DNA from 2 places in the Paenibacillus sp. MABNR03 genome. Region 1 is predicted to be linked to the other one. Evidence: predicted binding sites of a transcription regulator. Region 1 holds the regulator's gene; the other holds the start of a gene.
The links. The regulator CtsR, encoded in region 1, represses protease genes until heat stress. The targets are predictions, from matches to a motif close to ATGGTCAATAAAGGTCAAACA.
Positions count from the first base shown of each region.

Region 2: a site for CtsR is predicted at 6,347-6,367, ahead of clpP (ATP-dependent Clp endopeptidase proteolytic subunit ClpP). Genes of this name have one in related genera too.

Region 1 is NZ_JBCIYR010000012.1:200-10,620, forward strand. It holds gene AAIH57_RS28300 (GNAT family N-acetyltransferase) at 67-1,242, shown strand; gene AAIH57_RS28305 (CtsR family transcriptional regulator) at 1,724-2,185, shown strand; gene AAIH57_RS28310 (UvrB/UvrC motif-containing protein) at 2,218-2,736, shown strand; gene AAIH57_RS28315 (protein arginine kinase) at 2,765-3,838, shown strand; gene clpC (ATP-dependent protease ATP-binding subunit ClpC) at 4,021-6,483, shown strand; gene radA (DNA repair protein RadA) at 6,697-8,064, shown strand; gene disA (DNA integrity scanning diadenylate cyclase DisA) at 8,078-9,154, shown strand; gene pssA (CDP-diacylglycerol--serine O-phosphatidyltransferase) at 9,216-9,947, shown strand; gene AAIH57_RS28340 (DUF1573 domain-containing protein) at 10,081-10,421, opposite strand, start outside.
Region 2 is NZ_JBCIYR010000008.1:106,420-116,840, forward strand. It holds gene gpmI (2,3-bisphosphoglycerate-independent phosphoglycerate mutase) at 1-1,509, opposite strand, end outside; gene tpiA (triose-phosphate isomerase) at 1,509-2,261, opposite strand; gene AAIH57_RS26765 (phosphoglycerate kinase) at 2,295-3,476, opposite strand; gene gap (type I glyceraldehyde-3-phosphate dehydrogenase) at 3,626-4,633, opposite strand; gene AAIH57_RS26775 (sugar-binding transcriptional regulator) at 4,739-5,764, opposite strand; tRNA gene AAIH57_RS26780 (tRNA-Arg) at 6,205-6,279, shown strand; gene clpP (ATP-dependent Clp endopeptidase proteolytic subunit ClpP) at 6,456-7,052, shown strand; gene AAIH57_RS26790 (PdaC/SigV domain-containing protein) at 7,239-8,336, opposite strand; gene AAIH57_RS26795 (SIMPL domain-containing protein) at 8,642-9,397, opposite strand; gene AAIH57_RS26800 (HPr family phosphocarrier protein) at 9,546-9,815, opposite strand; gene whiA (DNA-binding protein WhiA) at 9,954-10,421, opposite strand, start outside.

The sequences.
Region 1 (10,421 bases):
ATACATCACATTTCCGCACACGATTTTGAGTCACTTACAATTCTAGAGAACGGGGTGCAGAACGACATGGACATTCGCAAACTAACCACTGATGATTTCGAAGCGTGTATGACGCTTTCGGAGTACGCTTTTCAGTTTGTATTAAACGAGGAACAGATTGAAAAACGCCGAGAGGAGTTCGCCTCACACAATGTGTTGGGAGTGTATGAGGATGGCCAAGTTGGAGCCAAACTTCAGATCATTCCTTTTCAAACCTATATACAAGGTCGATCATTTGCGATGGGAGGTATAGCGGGTGTGGCAACTTGGCCGGAATACCGGCGAAAAGGTTGGGTAGCAGGGCTGCTTAAATTTGCACTGGAAGAAATGAATCGGAATAAACAGAGCATTTCCTTCCTGCATCCGTTCTCGTTTGCTTTTTACCGGAAATATGGGTGGGAGACCTACGTAGAGTTTAAGCAATATAAGCTGTCCACCGATCAATTACCTGCGAAGAAGCCAACTCTAGGCACCCTTCGGCGGGGTAATCCAGAGCTATCGGTGCTGAAGAAGGTTTATGACACGTATGCAGAACGTTATAACGGAACCTTAAGTCGAGAGGATGCCTGGTGGGAAAATTCAGTTTTTGCCAAGAAAGGGAGCCAGCGGGCTGTTTACTATGATGAGGCGGGACTACCTCAAGGCTACGTACTCTACGAGGTCAAGGAAAGAAAATTTACCATCGGTGAGTTGGTGCACCTAAATGAAGAGGCCAGACAAGGGTTGTGGACGTTTATCGCCAATCATGATTCGATGATTGATGAGGTGACGTTAAAAGCGCCTGCGAACGATACACTGGCCTTTCAACTGGATAATCCACGGATTCAGCAGGAGATTTCCCCATACTTTATGGCGAGAATCGTTAGTGTGGAGCAGTTCATTTCGCAGTATCCTTTTGCAAATCAAGATTCTCCGTTACAGATTCAGCTTGAGGTAGAAGATGCACATGCACCGTGGAATGAGGGGGTATGGCAGCTGAATGTAGCGATGAATGGTACGGCTTCCATATGGAAAACATCGGAACCTGTCTTGGAAGATCAGACGCTTAAGGTCGACATCCAAGCACTTACAGCGATGCTTATGGGATATCGCAGACCTGCAGAGATGGCACGGATGGGCCGAATTGATGGTCCTGCGGAAGTAATTAGTGCACTGGAACACGCGATTCCTGAACGGGAAACCTATTTGCTTGATTTTTTCTAAGTACATTCCAGACACTTATATGTAAGTCGATAACATCGATTCTGCCCCCTTTCAACCTTTATAGAGAAACCGCGCTACAGTAAGACAAATGAACTTCTCCGGCTGTTTTGGAGAGGTTTTTTTGTGTCCGGGGAATATTTCGTGTAAAATCGTAAAAAATGAATAGTGACCCCACTTGGCAAAACCACAAAATATGCTATAATGTATATAAAGTCAAAGAAAGTCAAAGTCAACTGAAGGTTTAATACTTACGTAGCTTTCTTTCTACAATCCGGTGATCACATCTTTAATGCCACATCTAAAGAATCATCGGAAAGAGGCAATATCAAAGGACCTTCGTGCGTCCTTGCTCTCCCGAATAAGCCAGTGGAATTCAAGATTCGCTGTTTCCCCAATTGGTTAAATGGGTTGAGAAGGTGTACTCTGTGGGGGCGTGTGGGTCCTTATTGACTTAACGTTTCAGACAGTGGAGGATGAGTGGATGCGTAATATCTCTGATATTATCGAACAATATCTGAAGAGTATTTTGCATGAAAGTCCCGAAGGAATGGTTGAAATTCAGCGCAATGATCTCGCAGATCAATTCTCATGCGTACCATCCCAGATCAACTATGTAATTAGCACACGTTTTACTCTTGAAAAAGGGTACCTGGTCGAGAGCAAACGTGGCGGTGGCGGTTATGTCCGCATTCAGCGGATTGAATTGCCGGCTCACTCTGCTCTGCATAATCATTTGCACCATAGTATCGGGGATGAGATTGGACAGACAGCTGCCGAAGGCCTGATTTATCAACTGGAAGAAGCGCGTTTTCTAAGTAAACGGGAAGCCGGGTTGATGCGTGCAGCTGTATCAAGAGAAATTTTATTGGTCAAACTTCCTTACCGGGATCAAATTCGTGCCAGAATGTTGAAGGCGATGTTAATATCTTTGCTCGGTAAATGAAAACTATCGGGATCAAGGAGGTACATCTATAAATGCTGTGCCAAGAATGCGACAAACGTCCGGCTACACTTCACTTTACGAAAATCGTGAATGGAGAGAAGACGGAATTCCATATTTGTGAGTCATGTGCCCGTGAAAAGGGAGAAATGATTCCTGGAACAGCAGGAGGATTTTCCATTCATAATCTGTTGTCCGGGTTGCTTGATTTTGAACCCAAGAATGGGAATGCGGGGGCACCCCCTGCTCAAGCCCTTCGTTGTGAAGAGTGCGGCATGACTTACTCACAGTTTAGCAAAATCGGCCGGTTCGGCTGCAGTTCTTGTTATAAATATTTTGACAGTCGGTTGGATCCATTATTTAAAAGAGTCCACGGCAGCACAACCCATGTAGGCAAAGTTCCTGCACGTGCCGGGGGACGCATCAAGGTGAAACGGCAGATTGCCGACCTGAAACGTGATCTTCAGGAGAGTATCGCCCAAGAGGAATTTGAAGAGGCGGCTCAGATTCGTGATCAGATCAGGGAACTTGAAAAAGAAATAGCCCAGGAGTAAAGTTTGCCATGAGTAGGAGGGATGCGTAATGCCTAATCTGCGTTTTACAGAGAAGGCGCTCAGCGACTGGATGCGCAGTGATGCGGCTGATTCCGAAATCGTCATTAGCAGCCGTGTCCGGATCGCACGCAACCTGCAGCATTATCCGTTTCCGATGCTGGCTTCCAATGAGCAATCGGAAGAAGTGCTGAATAAGCTGAGCGAAGTACTTCAATATGATGACGTTCATGCCTTTGGAGATTTCCACACCTTGGATTTGATGGATATTGATGATCTCGACAAGCGGGTGCTGGTGGAGAAACATCTGATCAGCCCCAATCTTGTGAATGAATCCAAAAATGGTGCGGTCATTCTCAGTGAGGATGAATCCGTCAGTATTATGATAAATGAAGAAGACCATCTTCGTATCCAATGCCTCTATCCGGGGTTCCAGGTCAAAGAAGCCTGGGAGAAAGCTTCCGCCATAGATGATGCTTTTGAAGCGCATGTGGATTATGCCTTTGATGACCGCAGAGGATACTTGACCAGCTGTCCTACCAATGTAGGTACAGGTGTGAGAGCATCTGTTATGATGCATCTGCCCGCTCTGGTGATGACACAGCAGATTGGACGTATTCTGACCGCTGTTTCTCAAGTGGGGTTAACCGTACGTGGAATCTACGGTGAAGGCAGCGAGGCGATGGGCAACCTTTTCCAGATCTCCAATCAGATTACGCTTGGACAGACGGAACAAGAGGTTATCGACAATCTGCACGGCGTAGTGCAGCAAATTATTGAGCATGAACGTACTGCCAGAGAGCGGTTAATTTCAGACTCCAAACTGCGGATTACCGATAGAGTGATGCGATCGTATGGAATTTTGTCGCACGCAGCCATCATGGATTCCAAGGAAGCCGCACAGCGTCTCTCTGATGTTCGCCTTGGTGTGGATCTGGGCTTGTTGAATGGCTTGTCCATCACTATAATGAATGAGCTGAATGTGATGACCCAGCCAGGCTTCCTGCAGAAAACATTCGGGGAAGATATGCGCACGGATGAGCGTGACATCTACCGGGCTCAGTTGATTCGTGATACGATCAATTCAGCCAGTCAATCCCAGTAGTTCCATTTGGATTGAACTGTCCTAAGGTTTCATGCCGCTTCTGCGGCTTTTATATAACGAGCATTTCCATAAATGCTGAATGATTTTATTCGCAGCACGGCTGCAGACAAAAATGATATGAAGAATACGGCGGGATCGTTAGTAGGCCCCGTTTTATCCAAAACCATGGAGGTGCAGGAGATATGATGTTTGGAAGATTTACGGAACGGGCCCAGAAGGTGCTCGCACTCGCCCAGGAAGAAGCTGTCCGTCTCGGTCATAATAACATCGGTACTGAGCACATTTTGCTCGGCCTCATTCGTGAAGGCGAAGGCATTGCAGCCAAAGCACTGATCGGCCTGGGACTCGGATTGGAAAAAATTCAGGATGAAGTAGAAACGCTAATTGGCCGCGGCCAGGAGCAGCCTACCAACATTGCATATACGCCTCGTGCGAAAAAAGTAATTGAATTGTCTATGGATGAGGCTCGCAAATTGGGTCACACCTATGTAGGCACAGAGCACATTTTGCTCGGATTGATTCGTGAAGGCGAGGGTGTTGCGGCACGTGTGCTCAATAACCTTGGTATCAGCTTGAACAAAGCACGTCAACAAGTGCTGCAATTGCTTGGCAGCAGTGAGGCAGTATCCAGCCATAACGGAACTCCTGCTAACGTAAGCACGCCAACTCTGGACAGTCTGGCACGTGACCTTACTGCTTACGCGAAGGAAAACAACCTGGATCCGGTGATCGGCCGCAGCAAGGAAATCGAACGTGTCATTCAGGTGCTGAGCCGTCGTACCAAGAATAATCCGGTATTGATCGGTGAACCAGGTGTAGGTAAAACGGCAATTGCCGAAGGTCTTGCACAGAAAATCATCGCTAACGAAATTCCGGAAACATTGCGCGACAAACGGGTTATGACCCTGGATATGGGTTCGGTTGTTGCCGGAACGAAGTATCGTGGTGAATTTGAGGATCGTTTGAAAAAAATCATGGATGAGATTCGTCAAGCGGGTAACATTGTACTCTTTATCGACGAATTGCATACCCTGATCGGTGCTGGCGGAGCAGAAGGTGCCATTGATGCTTCGAACATTCTGAAACCGGCTCTGGCCCGTGGAGAACTGCAATGCATCGGTGCAACAACACTGGATGAATATCGCAAATATATCGAGAAGGATGCCGCGCTGGAGCGTCGTTTCCAACCGATTACAGTAGATCAGCCTTCTCCGGAAGAAGCAATTCAAATCCTGCACGGTTTGCGTGATCGTTACGAGGCACATCACCGCGTAAAAATCACAGACGAAGCCATTGTACAGGCGGTTAAATTGTCTGATCGCTACATCACAGACCGTTTCCTGCCAGACAAAGCGATTGACCTGATTGATGAAGCGGGTTCCAAAGTAAGATTGAACTCATACACCATCCCGCCAAACCTGAAACAACTGGAAAGCCGTCTGGAAGATATCCGTAAGGAAAAAGACGCAGCAGTTCAAAGTCAGGAGTTCGAGAAAGCAGCAGCTCTGCGTGATACGGAACAAAAAATCCGTGAAGAGCTGGATGTAACGAAGAATCAATGGAAAGAAAAACAAGGTCGCACGGATTCCGAAGTGACTCCTGAGGATATCGCACAAGTGGTAGCCAACTGGACAGGAATTCCGGTGAACAAGCTGAAAGAAGAAGAGACACAACGATTGATGAACTTGGAGTCCATCCTGCATGAACGTGTCATCGGTCAGGATGAAGCGGTGAAATCGGTCAGCCGTGCGGTTCGTCGGGCACGTGCCGGATTGAAAGATCCGAAACGTCCAATGGGTTCATTCATCTTCCTTGGTCCTACTGGGGTAGGTAAAACCGAGCTGGCTCGTGCACTCGCAGAAGCCATGTTCGGAGATGAGAATGCAGTGATCCGGATCGATATGTCCGAGTATGGTGAGAAGCATTCGACTTCAAGACTCGTCGGAGCGCCTCCAGGATATGTAGGATATGAAGAAGGCGGCCAGCTGACAGAGAAGGTTCGTCGCAAACCATATTCCGTAGTCCTGCTCGACGAGATCGAAAAAGCACATCCAGAAGTGTTCAACATCCTGCTGCAAGTGCTTGAGGATGGCCGTCTGACAGACTCCAAAGGTCGTGTCGTGGACTTCCGCAACACATTGATCATTCTGACATCCAACGTGGGTGCCGAAGCGATTAAACGCAACTCTACACTTGGTTTCACAGCTGTTGTGGATGCAGGTGCGGATTACGATAACATGAAGGGTAAGGTCATGGATGAGCTGAAGAAAAGCTTCCGTCCAGAGTTCCTTAACCGGATTGATGAAATTATCGTGTTCCACTCTCTTGAAGAGAAACACATTGCTGAGATTGTTACACTGATGAGCGAAGAGCTTCGCAAACGACTGCGTGAATACGAGGTCGACTTCGAACTCACCGACAACGCCAAGGCCTTCCTGGCCAAAGCCGGCTTCGATCCAGCGTATGGTGCCCGTCCGCTTCGTCGGGCGATCCAGAAGCATATTGAAGACAAATTGTCTGAGGAATTGCTCACAGGTACGGTGACCAAAGGCGATTCATTGTTAATCGATGAAGAGAATGGCGCGCTTTCTGTAACCAAAAAGGACGCAGTCGTTCCTTCCAATGAAGAAATCGAAACAAAGTAAGTAAAGTTTTAACATGATTGAAAATGATCCTTTCCGGCTTCGGCCGGGGAGGATTTTTTGCTGTTCATGGAACATGTGTAAAGTTTACGATAATCCTTTACGAAAAATCTCAAACAATGGTAAACTTTTATTAACCCTGCACGTCAGGAAGTTAGGCAAAATTCGTCGAAAAATGCAAAATGCTGTTATAAAATAAATCCTAGGAGTGCTGAAGTGGCCAAAGTTAAAACCAAGTTTCAATGTACGGAATGTGGTTATGAAGCCCCCAAATGGTATGGCAAATGTCCGGGTTGTCAGTCATGGAATTCCATGGTGGAAGAAACAGAAACGGTTGTCAAAACACAAGGGAGAAATTCCCCCCTCTTTGACAGTAAAGATAAACCCCTTCCCATCATAGATATAGATAGCGGTCAGGAACCGCGTGTGCAGACTGGAATCGGTGAGCTAAACCGGGTATTGGGCGGCGGAATTGTTCCGGGTTCTCTCGTGCTGGTGGGCGGAGATCCGGGAATCGGAAAGTCAACGCTGATGTTGCAGACTTCTCATGCTCTAACCCATTCAGGTTTGCGCGTGTTATATGTTTCGGGTGAGGAATCGGTGAAGCAAACCAAATTACGGGCTGACCGTCTGGATGCGCTCTCTCCTGAACTGTATGTGCTGTGTGAAACAAATATGGAACGTGTAGAGGAAGCGGTGGAGCAGATCCAGCCGCATTTTCTTGTCATCGACTCCATTCAGACGGTATATCTGCCAGAAGTCACCAGTGCACCCGGCAGTGTAGCGCAGGTAAGGGAATGTACTTCCCGGTTTATGCGCATCGCCAAAGGGCGAGGCATTGCAACCGTCCTTGTGGGGCATGTTACGAAAGAAGGGGCGATTGCCGGTCCGCGGATGCTGGAACATATGGTGGATTGTGTTCTTTATTTTGAAGGAGAACGACATCATACGTATCGATTGTTGCGTGCGGTGAAAAACCGTTTTGGCTCAACCAATGAGATTGGTATTTTCGAAATGGGTGAGGATGGATTGCGCGAAGTGGGCAACCCTTCGGAACTCTTTTTGTCCGAACGTCCGCTAGGTGTAGCCGGTTCTACCGTAGTCGCCAGTATGGAAGGCACAAGGCCTATGCTGGTTGAGCTGCAGGCACTCATCTCGGCAACTCATTTTCCATCTCCCCGCCGTATGGCAACAGGGATAGACCATCACAGGCTGAACCTGATTATTGCGGTTCTCGAGAAGCGGATGGGCATGTTTTTGCAAACACAGGACGCATACCTGAATGTAGCCGGAGGCGTGCGGCTCGATGAACCGGCAGTAGATTTGGCGGTTGCGGTGAGCATTGCATCCAGTTTGAGAGATGTGCCGACCAAGCCGGATGACGTTATTTTTGGCGAGATTGGTTTGACAGGTGAGGTTCGGGCCGTATCACGGGCTGAACAACGTGTGAAGGAAGCCGAGAAACTGGGCTTCAAGCGAGTCATTTTACCGGAGAAAAGCTTAAAGGGCTGGAAACATCCTCGCGGGATACAACTGATCGGTGTGAATACCGTGGCAGATGCACTAGCGGTTGCTTTAGATTAGGGGGCATAACAAGATGAAGGATACGAGCCAACTGGATAAGATGAATGATTTGTTGAGGCTGATCGCACCAGGTACACCTTTCCGCGAAGGTCTGGAAAACGTGCTGCGCGCCAAGACGGGGGCACTGCTTGTTGTAGGATACAGCCCTGAAGTAATGGAAGTCGTTGACGGGGGATTCTCAATTAATTGTGATTTCTCCCCCAACTATCTATATGAGCTCGCCAAGATGGACGGTGCCATTATTCTTAGTGAGGATTTAAAGCGTATTCTGTACGCCAATACCCAGTTGATCCCGGATTCGTCCATCTCTTCCTCAGAGACAGGGATCCGTCACCGGACGGCAGAGCGGGTAGCAAAGCAAACGGGTAAATTGGTCGTATCGATATCGCAGCGCCGGAATATTATTACCTTGTATCAGGGAACGCTTAGATATTCGCTGAAGGAAATCGGAGTTATTTTAACGAAGGCGAATCAGGCGATCCAAACGCTTGAGAAATACAAAGCTGTACTGACGCAATCCCTTACGAATCTGAGCGCCTCCGAGTTCGAGGAATTGGTAACCATCCCTGAGGTAGTGAATGTGATTCAGCGTACCGAAATGGTGATGCGCATCAAAACGGAAATTAAGCGCTACATCCATGAACTTGGGAATGAGGGGCGGCTGATCTCCATGCAGATGGAAGAATTGGTCGGAACAACGGAGGAAGAGGCGTGGTTGCTCTACAAGGACTATGCTCGGGACGACAGTGACGAGAAAATCCGCGAAATTATCGTGGGCCTCAAACGACTTTCGGATGATGAGTTGCTCGATGCACATCATATCGTTCGTCTGCTCGGCTATCCATCGTCGGCTGCCACTTCGGAAGATTCGGTTGCACCACGCGGATATCGGGTATTGAATAAGATACCACGTCTTCCAAATGTCATTATCCATAACCTGGTGGATCAATTTGAACAATTGCCTCATGTGATTATGGCAACGATTGAAGAGCTGGATGAAGTAGACGGTATTGGTGAGGTACGTGCCCGGACCATTAAGGAAGGTCTGAAGCGTCTGCAGGAGCAGATGTTTATTGACAGACAAATGTAATCCAGAGCGATCATGGATAGATTTGCCTATAACGGCTTGAAGATGATGAGGTGAAGCAACGATGTTAACCAAATTCATTCCGAACCTCTTTACCTTGGGTAATCTGTTTCTTGGAATGATGGCGATACTGCTTGCAATCGATGGGAACTACAGCCTGGCCGCCATTATGGTGATCGTTGCCATGCTGCTGGACGGTTTGGATGGCAGGGTTGCGCGTGCGCTTAATGCACAGAGTGAATTCGGCAAAGAGCTCGACTCCCTGTCCGACATGGTTTCGTTTGGCGCAGCTCCGGCGCTCATTATGTTTATGGTATCCTTTCAGGATGCCTCTCCGGTTCTCGCCTGGGTAGCCACAGCAAGCTTTCCCATCTGCGGAGCCATTCGACTAGCACGTTTCAACGTAAGACCTGGGATTCCCGGATATTTTACGGGTCTGCCCATTCCGGCAGCCGGAGGTGTGCTTGCAACGCTAACGTTGTTTAACAAGGATATTGGTCCGGTTAGCATGATGATAGCCACATTGTTATTATCCTATTTGATGGTAAGTTCACTTAAATACCCGAATTTCAAAAAGGTGGGTCTGCCGCGAAAAGCGATCTGGATTGCACCTTGGGTGGTCGTTTTCGCTGTGGCGGTTGCTGTCATTTTCCCGGAACAGTTGTCGAAGTTGATCTTCATTCCTCTGGTGCTGTACGCCCTGTATGGAATGAAGCATAATATGCGGACGGCAGCCTCGCGTAACCGGGCGAAGAAGCGCAAGGAAGAGAAGTCTTCCCGGTCTTCCGATCGGTGAATTCTTTTAATTCGCATCAATGCCCCAAAAATGCATAATAAAAAGCACGCATTCTCCTTCAGGAGTGTACGTGCTTTTTTTTGTTATTCAAATCTATACAGTACCTATCTTTGTACAGCGAAGTTGCAGTTCATTACGACAAATTGAACATCCCTAACGTCGAACATTTCTGTGACTCGTGATTCACGACTTCTTCCATGTTGATATCCAGCAGATTGCAGAGAGCTGACATATAAAACAGGTTCCTCCCCAGTTCGGAGCTGATGACCTCTTTGCAATTCTCACACAATTCACCTTCCACATGCGTCTCCAGCAGGCCTTTGGTTTGAGCGATACCGCTCTCGGGGGCATATTTCTGCTTGGTGGCGTGCAGCTCAATGCAGCCGCATTCGGTAATGGCCTTGGACACGGCTCGGTTGACAGAAGCTCCGGCTTGTCCTGTTTTGGACAGTACATCAATCAGACTGCGATGAC
Region 2 (10,421 bases), on a different contig from region 1:
TTCTTCCGGTTTAGGCAATTGCATCAGGTCCAGAATCGTTGGCGCGATATCGGCCAGGATTCCACCTTCACGCAAGGTTACGTTAGAGTCTGTAACGATAAATGGAACCGGGTTCGTAGTATGAGCAGTGAACGGACGTCCTTGCTCATCGAATACCATATCCGCGTTACCATGGTCCGCTGTGATCAGTACAACGCCGCCTTTGGCAAGCACTGCGTCAACAACACGTCCCATGCACTCATCCGTCACTTCAACCGCCTTGATGGTAGGCTCCAGCATGCCGGAGTGTCCAACCATGTCCGGGTTGGCGAAGTTCAGAATGATCGCATCATGTTTGTCCGCTTCAATCTCGCGTACACACGCGTCAGCCACTTCATAAGCGCTCATCTCTGGTTGCAGGTCATATGTTGCAACTTTTGGCGAGTTGATCAGCACACGCGTTTCGCCCGGAAGCTCAACATCACGTCCGCCGCTGAAGAAGAAGGTAACGTGCGGGTATTTCTCGGTTTCAGCAATACGCAGCTGTTTTTTGTTGTTCTGTACCAGAACTTCACCCAGTGTATTGTCGAGGTTTTTAGGCGAGTAAGCCACATAACCTTCAACAGTTTCACTGAACAATGTCAGGCACACAAAGTGCAAGCCTTCTGGGAACTTCGGACCGCGGTCAAATCCACGGAAATCCTTGTTCGTGAATACTTGCGACAGCTGAATCGCACGGTCAGGACGGAAGTTCAGGAAGATAACGGAATCGCCGCTTTCCACCAAACCTACCGGCTCCCCATCCGCTTTAACGATAACCGTTGGCTCAACGAATTCGTCAAATACGGATTTTTCATACGATTCTTCAACCGCTCTGAGTGGATCGATATATTTTGGTCCATCACCATAAACGATAGCACGATATGATTTCTCAACACGTTCCCAACGTTTGTCACGGTCCATCGCGTAATAGCGACCTTGAACCGTTGCGATTTGTCCTACACCGACTTCCTCAATTTTGGCGATCAGCTTCTTCATGAAGTCTTTACCACTGTCTGGCATAACGTCACGGCCATCCAGGAAGGCATGAATATACACATCATTCATTTCTTCTTTTTTGGCCAGATCCAGCATGGCAAACAGGTGGTCGATGTGACTATGTACGCCGCCATCAGACAACAGACCGTAGAGGTGAAGCTTTTTACCGTTTTGCTTCGCTTCGCGTACAGCTTTGACAAGTGTTTCATTGTCGAAAAACTCACCGTCACGAATCGACTTGGAGATACGGGTCAAATCCTGGTATACGATCCGGCCAGCACCAATGTTCAGGTGACCTACCTCGGAGTTCCCCATTTGCCCTTCCGGCAAACCTACAGCTTCACCGCAAGCAGTGAGCGTTGTGTGTGGGAATTGGCTCATAAAGCGATCGTAATTCGGTTTTTTGGCTTGCGCTACTGCGTTGCCCTCCACCGTGTTACGAAGACCGAAGCCATCCATGATGATCAGTGCTACAGGTTTTGGAGCTGTCATTACTTCGCCCCCTCAACAAGCGCGATGAACGAAGCCGGCTGCAAGCTGGCACCGCCAACAAGAGCGCCGTCGATGTCGCTTTGTCCGAGGTATTCTGTTACGTTCTCTGGTTTAACACTGCCGCCGTATTGAATACGAACTGCATCAGCAACCTTCTCATCGTACAGATCCTTCACCAGGCTGCGGATGTAAGCAATAACTTCATTCGCATCTTGAGATGTGGAGGATTTACCTGTACCAATCGCCCAGATTGGTTCATAAGCGATAACCACTTGTGCTGCTTGATCTGCAGACAGACCTGCAAAAGCAGCTTCTGTTTGCACTTTGCATACATCTTTCGTTTGGTTCGCTTCGCGCTCTTCAAGCGTCTCACCAAGGCAAAAGATTGGAGTCAATCCGTGACGGAATGCTGCATGCAACTTTTTATTGACAGTCTCATCGGTTTCCGCAAAATATTGACGGCGCTCCGAGTGACCAATGATTACATAATCCACACCCAGGTCTTTCAACATTACGCCGCTGATTTCACCAGTGAATGCACCGTTGTCTTCAAAGTGAAGATTTTGAGCACCAATTTTGATGTTTGTGCCTTTCACAGCTTCTACCAATGTAGGCAGATTCGTAAACGGTGCACAGATTACAGTCTCCACGCCTTCAACTTCGGCTTTTCCTTTAACTTCCTGAATGAAGTCATTGGATTCGGAAACCGTTTTGAACATTTTCCAGTTACCTGCGATAATCGGTGTTCTCATGGTTTTCAACTCCTTCATGCTATAGCTTAAAACTTACTTGTCGTTCAATGCAACTACGCCTGGAAGCACTTTGCCTTCCATAAACTCGAGCGATGCACCGCCACCTGTAGAGATGTGGTCCATTTTGTCAGCCAGCTTGAATTTCTCAGCTGCTGCTGCGGAGTCACCACCACCAATTACGGTGTATGCTTCTGTCTCAGCACAAGCTTGAGCTACTGCGCGAGTACCGTGGGAGAAAGGTTCAATTTCGAATACGCCCATTGGTCCGTTCCATACTACGAGTTTGGAGTTTTTAACGACGTCAGCATAAATCTCACGTGTTTTAGGACCGATGTCGATACCTTCCCAATCCGCAGGAATGTCGCCAACTTCAACGATTTTGGTGTTTGCGTTAGCACTGAAGTCATCCGAAATGACGATATCTACTGGCAGGTAGAAGTTTTTACCCAGTTTTTTCGCTTTTTCGATGAAGCCCAGAGCTACATCCAGTTTGGACTCGTCCAACAAGGATTGTCCTACCTCGTGACCTTGAGCCTTCATGAATGTGTAGGACAAGCCGCCACCGATGATTACGTTGTCTGCAATGTTCAGCAGGTTGTCGATAACATCGATTTTGTCCTTAACTTTGGATCCGCCAATGATGGCTGTGAAAGGACGCTCAGGGTTGGAGATCGCTTTACCCAACACTTCAAGTTCTTTTTCCATCAAGAGACCGGATACCGCTGGCAGCAAGTGAGCAATGCCTTCTGTGGAAGCGTGTGCTCTGTGAGCTGCGCCGAATGCATCGTTAACGAAAACGTCAGCCAGTTCCGCAAATTGTTTTGCGAGTTCCGGATCATTTTTCTCTTCGCCTGCATGGAAACGAACGTTTTCAAGCAACAATACGTCACCGTTGTTCAGTTCAGCAACTTGAGCTTTAACAGCGTCACCAACGGAATCGTCAGCTTTGACAACTGTTTTACCAAGCAATTCAGACAAACGCTCAGCTGCTGGAGTCAAACGCAAGGATTCAACCACTTCGCCGTTAGGACGGCCCATGTGGCTTGCAAGAATGACTTTAGCGCCTTTTTCGATCAAGTAGTTGATCGTAGGAAGCGTTGCACGAATACGTTTGTCATCTGTAATTTTACCATCTTCGAGCGGCACATTGAAATCTACACGGACAAAAGCCCGTTTTCCTGTCAATTCGATATCGCGTACACTTTTTTTGTTCATCTGTATTTCCTCCGCACCCATGTATTTGGTGGACCAATCAAGGGCCCAAATCCCCTGTCAGTCCTGGTGTTTTTGAGAAATTTGCAAAAGGTTGATAGATAAAGAGCGGAAACAATAGCATCTGTTTCCGCTCTATGTTATTTCAGATATTACTTGATCATTTTTGCAAAGTGCTCCAAAGTGCGAACCAGTTGAGCAGTGTAGGACATTTCGTTGTCATACCAAGCTACAGTTTTAACCAGTTGTTGGTCGCCCACAGTCAGAACTTTAGTTTGAGTTGCATCAAACAGGGAACCGAAAGTGATACCTTGGATATCGGAAGATACGATTTCATCTTCAGTGTATCCGAAAGTTTGTGGATCGGAAGCTTCTTTCATTGCTGCGTTAACTTCTTCAGCAGTTACTTTTTGTCCAAGAACAGTTACGAGCTCAGTCAGGGAACCAGTAGCTACTGGTACACGTTGAGCTGCACCGTCGAGTTTACCTTGCAGTTCAGGGATAACCAAACCGATTGCTTTAGCAGCACCAGTTGTGTTAGGGATGATGTTTTCAGCCGCTGCGCGAGCACGACGGAAGTCACCTTTAGGGTGTGGAGCATCCAATGTGTTTTGGTCGCCAGTGTAAGCGTGAATTGTAGTCATCAAACCTTGAACGATTCCGAATTTGTCTTGCAGTGTTTTTGCCATTGGTGCCAGGCAGTTTGTTGTGCAAGATGCGCCGGAGATTACAGTTTCAGTACCGTCGAGGATTTCATGGTTTACGTTGTAAACGATGGTTTTCATGTCGCCAGTAGCTGGTGCGGAAATAACAACTTTCTTAGCTCCGCCTTTCAAGTGTTTCTCAGCTGCTTCTTTCGTTGTGAAGAAACCAGTACATTCCAGAACGATGTCTACGCCCAGGTCGCCCCAAGGAAGTTCTTCTGGGTTACGGTTAGCGAGTACTTTAACTTCTTTGCCGTTCACTTTGAAGAAGCCGTCGTGTACTTCAACATCGCCATCGAAGCGACCTTGAGTTGTATCATATTTAAGCAAATGAGCCAGCATTTTAGCGTCAGTCAAGTCGTTGATTGCTACTACTTCAATGCCCTCTACATTTTGAATGCGGCGGAATGCCAAGCGACCAATACGTCCAAAACCGTTAATACCTACTTTAATCATGAGTAAGTTCCTCCCAAGTTTTGATTTAATTTTTTTATGAAGCTTATATATTCAAGACAGACGGTGAAGTCCGTCAAGACAACAAGAGTTGTGGTAAAACAAAACCTATTCCATTTCGGCTACGATGACTTCGGCGGCAGCCTCATCAATAATCAGAATATCCTCCTGCCCGAATCGCAGTACGGAATGAATGGCAGCCGCCTTGCTTTTGCCGCCCGCAATCCCGATCACCACATCGGTCCGTTCAATATCCTGAAGTCGCATGCCCAGAGTGAGCATGGTATGTACCACTTCACCCTGATCGTTAAAATAATAACCGAAGGATTCAGATACGGCACCTTGCTCTTGAAGCTCTTCTACGATCTCCGTTGCAAGTTTGCGTCTTCGCGCCATCTCCACGGCATCACCGATCCCGTGAATCACGATTCGTGACTGTCTGATCAGCTGAAGAATCTCCTGGACACTAGGGTCCTGAATTAACGATTCATAGGCATGATCACTCAGCAAATCCGGTACATGCAGGAGTTTGTATTGCGCTCCTACCCGTTTTGCCATTGTCGACGCAATCGTATTGGCCTGAATCTCGAGGCTTTCTCCCAATCCACCGCGTGCCGGTACGAACCAGACACCTTTTAACGATGTTGGCGGAGTCAGCTGCTCTGCTACTTCTGCCGTTGTTGAACCGCCAGTAACGGCAACAACGTCGTTATCATTCATCACTTGACCAAGAGCCTTCGCTCCGGCTTTACCCAGTTCCCGTTTGGCAAATGGAGAAATGTCCGAATCGCCGGGAACGACAACTACCTTTTGCAGACCGTAGGCTTGCTTGATGCGTTCTTCCAGCTCGGATAATCCGAACAGCTCTTTGGCCACGGGCTCTAACTGCTGCAGCAAATCATGCCCAGCCTCGCTGATCTTCATTCCTGCACTGTCAATTTCAATAAGTCCCTGAGCCTTTAACAAATCGGTCTCAGCCCTCAGAACCCGCTCGGTCATCTGCATGGAATTGGCTAACGTTCTCCGCCCGATCACATCCGATAACATGATCTGGTGCAGAATCGTATACCTCTTCTTCAAGACATCCATGAGATCAGGCAGAAGCTGCTTTTGCACTTCTAAAATCGTTCGCATGCTTTCCACTCCCGCAAGCTTCTCGTTCCAAGCTTTCTTTCATGGCCCTAAAATGTCCCGGGTTAACTTTTTAAGTCCCACGTCTATTCTACCTAAAACTGACGCGACATGCAAGTGTTTCAAAAGCCTTATTTCACAACGACTTGGGCCCATTGTACGCGCTTATTTTCACAATCTCCAACTTCCACGACGCGGCAGCCCTCATGCATACCATATATAGAAGGAAACCGAAAATCTCATCTATATATCGCTTCTGAAGTCTTCAAGAACACGCTTCATGCAGCCTGTCCAAAACCTTTCTTAGCATTTACTTAAATGCTCTCTTTATCCATTCTTCCTCATCATGATCAAATTCGGGCTAATCCAAACCATGAGCGTAATCATCCTCTTGCAATTCAGTATCTCATGAGCTATAATCATTATTGCTGTCACATAAATGTGCGCCCGTGGTCCAATGGATATGACGTAGGCCTCCGAAGCCTGAGATCCAAGTTCGATTCTTGGCGGGCGCGCCATTCTTGATTAGCAGTTCATAACCCTTTTAACCAATGGAACCGTAAAGGTTTCTTTTTTTTCAAAGTTAGTTTGACTTTCTTTGACTTTTTGTTTGAAATTGTTTATGATGTGGGTAATACGGTAACAGTTTAAATAGATACACTATTCCATGAACATTTCCGAGGAGGTTTTTCACGTGAGTTATATTCCTATGGTCGTTGAACAGAGCAACCGCGGTGAGCGCGCCTATGACATCTATTCCAGATTGCTGAAGGATCGTATCATCTTCCTGGGCAGCGATGTAAATGACGTTGTTGCGAATGCCATCATGGCACAGATGTTGTTCCTCGCTGCGGAAGATCCGGAGAAAGACATTCATCTATACATCAACAGCCCAGGCGGATCGATTACAGCCGGTATGGCCATTTACGATACAATGCAATTTATCAAACCTGATGTATCTACCATCTGTGTAGGTATGGCAGCTTCCATGGGTGCATTCCTGTTGAACGCTGGTGCAAAAGGTAAACGTTTTGCCCTGCCAAACAGTGAGATCATGATTCACCAGCCGCTGGGCGGTGCTCAAGGTCAGGCTTCGGATATCGAAATCCGTGCCCGCCGCATCCTGAAAATGCGCGATACCCTGAACCGCATCATTGCTGAGCGCTCAGGCCAGCCACTGGAGCGTATTGAGAAAGATACAGACCGGGACTACTTTATGAGTGCTGCTGAAGCTGCCGATTACGGTATCATTGATAAAGTTATCGAAAACGTAGGCTCCCAAGGCATCTAAGCCGAAGCGGACATTTACGGAAGACATGGACAGACAATCAGCATGACCTGATTGACCTGAACATACGAAGAAGCGCCCCTTGTCAAGAACATGACGAGGGGCGCTCTTTTTATTTTATAAAGATAATTCCGTTGATCCTTAACTCATATTAGGCCATATAAGGTCTACAAAAGAGCTAGTCTGAGATTATTTCTCTGATGTCAAACCACTAAACGGCTCAGCACCTTTAGGAAGCAGCTCTTTGTACGTAAACGGGAACTCCGGGAAACCTTCTGCATAAGCGGTGTACTCATACAATTGGAAGAATACTACGACGCCTGTTGGCGTTACATAGAAGTCCTGATCTTTGTTCAATCCGTTATAGCCTTCGAGGTAGCCACCACGAGCCTTGAGCTGTTCGCCTACTTTTTTGCCAAGCGTCTCGCGCATTGCATTGTTGTTTTGCAGTACATCATCCAGGCTCAGTTCTTTACCAGTATCCAGTGCAAAGGTGTGACCTGTTCTTGTCGTCATACCATGTGCTCCGGCATAATCCTCGTAACGTTGAGTAACCAGTCCCAGCACACCATTTTCGTTATACGTCACCACATAAGTGCTTTCAAAAGCGTATGGGCGGTCTGCGGTTGCGGACCCGTATTCTGCAGTCTGCTTTTTGAAATCAGCCACAAATGTATCCACTTCGTCTTTCAACACTTTGTTGATTGCCGCTTCGGCTTCATCACTGGCAAGTCCACTTACCTGCGGGTACTGAATATCCACTTCAGCATTTTTGATGCTGACTTTAACTGTCGCTGCTTTTACTTTCACGCTGTTTTGTTCCACTTTGCTGAGTCCAAGTGTTTTGGTTTTACCATTCCAACTGCCTTGAACTCCCAAATAATCTCTCATAGCGGAAAAAGGAATATACAGGCGTCCCTTGATCAACTTCGCTTCAACATTGGGATAATAATTATTTACTCTTAATGTCGGCTCGCCATCAGCCAGACTAATTTTCATCGTGTTGTTCGCTGCAGTCAGTGAGTACTCTTTTGTTTTTGCGTTATATGTTAATGTTCCACCAGCCACATCCTTAACAGCTGTGAGGGATACCCACGTCGATCCACCTAGCAGAAGCCCTTTTTGTGTAAGGGTTTTGCCTGCTGACTTCAATGTCACGTCTGTAGATGCCGTTACTTTGGATGTTACCGAGGCTGCCTGCACGGAGTTATCCTGCCATACCGCTCCACTACCTACAATAATTCCTGCTGCGAGCAATGCACTTGTCCACTTTTTCCATGATGTCATATATAAAACTCCTCTCGAATTCGCCTAGGGTTCATAGCGTATGTATTCTGATCGCATATCTCATACGCTCACCTCTCTATTATAATTAACCCAATTCAGGAAAGGTTTACAGCACCAGTTACAATGTTGTTCGATCCTGATCCAATTGGTAAAGGTTTTGTCACGAACAATTATACAAAAGAGACATCAAGCAGCTATTACCCGATAGAGTGAGCCAACTAATGTCTTACTTCTTCAAAGCTCCACTTATCATAAAAAAAGACCCTGTCCGCCGGACAAAGCCTTTGCATGAATTGATTTATGCTTTATTTCATTTCATACGTGATGTTCAGCGTTGTGCTGACTTTCACCTGACCTGTTTCAATTTCTGTACCGGCAGCAGACTCTGCCACGTCCTTGGCCATTAAACTTTCCGTTGCATAGAACACAGGCACATTGGCATCGCCTTGGCTCACGGACAGGACAGCACCCAATTGACGCTTAACAGCTTTGGCAATCGCGCCTGCTTTCACATCTGCATTGGCTACCGCTTTCTCGATCACTTGTGCTTCGAAGTTTTCCGGATTTTCTACCGTAAAGCGTACATTTTCAATATTGTTGGCCCCTGCCCCCGAAGCGGCATCCAGCAATTCACCGATCTTGTCCATCTCGCGATACGTTATGGTCAGCGTATGGTGAGCGGTATATCCTTTAATTTTTTGACCTTCCTTATCGTTATACGTGTAGTTTGGCTGCACATAGAACTGACTGGTCTGAATATCGTCCGCACTGATTTTCCACGTATTTTTCAGCAGGTTGGACACCTTTTGAATTTTGGCGGCATTTGCCTTTTGAGCAGAAGCAGCAGTCTCCGCAGTACTATTCACACCGATCGATAGATAAGCAATATCGGGTTTCACCTGAATTTCACCTTTACCTACCACATGAATCACGTTCTGCTGTACCCCTTGCACTTCGGCAGCGTAAGCATAATTTCCCGGTGTCACCCATGCTGTCCCACCAACAAGCAGTGTCCCTGCAACCAACACCGCACCAAGCGGCTTCATCCATTGTTTACCCATCACTTTAGCCTCCTTATGTCTAACATCTCAAATTCAAAGCGGTTTGATACCTTAACAGACGAGGCTTCTTCCAAAATGTTGCACTTGACTATCCCGGAAACGCAAAAAAGCCCCTTGCGGGACTTCTTCATGTAATGGTAATCATATCTTATTGGTTTTCAAGTTCTTCCTTGCTCACCAGACTTACTAAAGCGTTTACAGCCTGTTCGGCGTCCGCGCCTTCAGCACTAATGTGGATTTCCGTACCAGTACTGATTGCAAGGCTCATGATCCCCATGATACTTTTTGCATTAACTTTTTTGTCGTCCTTCTCGACGAACACTTCAGATGAGTACTTATTCGCTTCTTGAACGAACAGTGCCGCAGGTCTGGCATGGAGACCCGTTTTCAAACGGACAACTACCGGGTGCTTTGTCATGGAAACTTACCCCCTATTATGAAATCTAGACATTAAATACACAATTATATTTATAACATTATACCATTAACCCGTACAGGACACTAGAAGAAAAAAAACCAGATCTCTTCTGAATTATTTACCCCTGTGTAAAATCCGTTAACCGTGACGTTCATTTCGCACTTTTTCTGCCAGTTCGTCAATCTTGCGCAGCCGATGGTTAACACCTGATTTGCTGACGGTACCCTTCAGTAGCTCGCCAACTTCCTTCAGATTAATGTCAGGATGGGCCAGCCTAACCTCAGCCACTTCACGCAGCTTCTCCGGCAGTGACTCCAATCCCACTTCCTTCTGCAGCAACTTGATATTGTCGATCTGTCTCACGGCAGCCCCGATCGTCTTGTTCAGATTGGCCGTCTCGCAGTTGACGATCCGGTTGACGGAATTACGCATATCCCGCATAATCCGTACATCCTCGAACTTGAACAGGGCCTGATGTGCACCAATGATGCTGAGCAATTCAATGATTTTCTCGCCTTCCTTAATGTATAGGATGAATCCTTTTTTACGTTCTATACACCGGGCATTCAGATGAAATTCATTGGCCAGATCCACGAGGGCCTGACA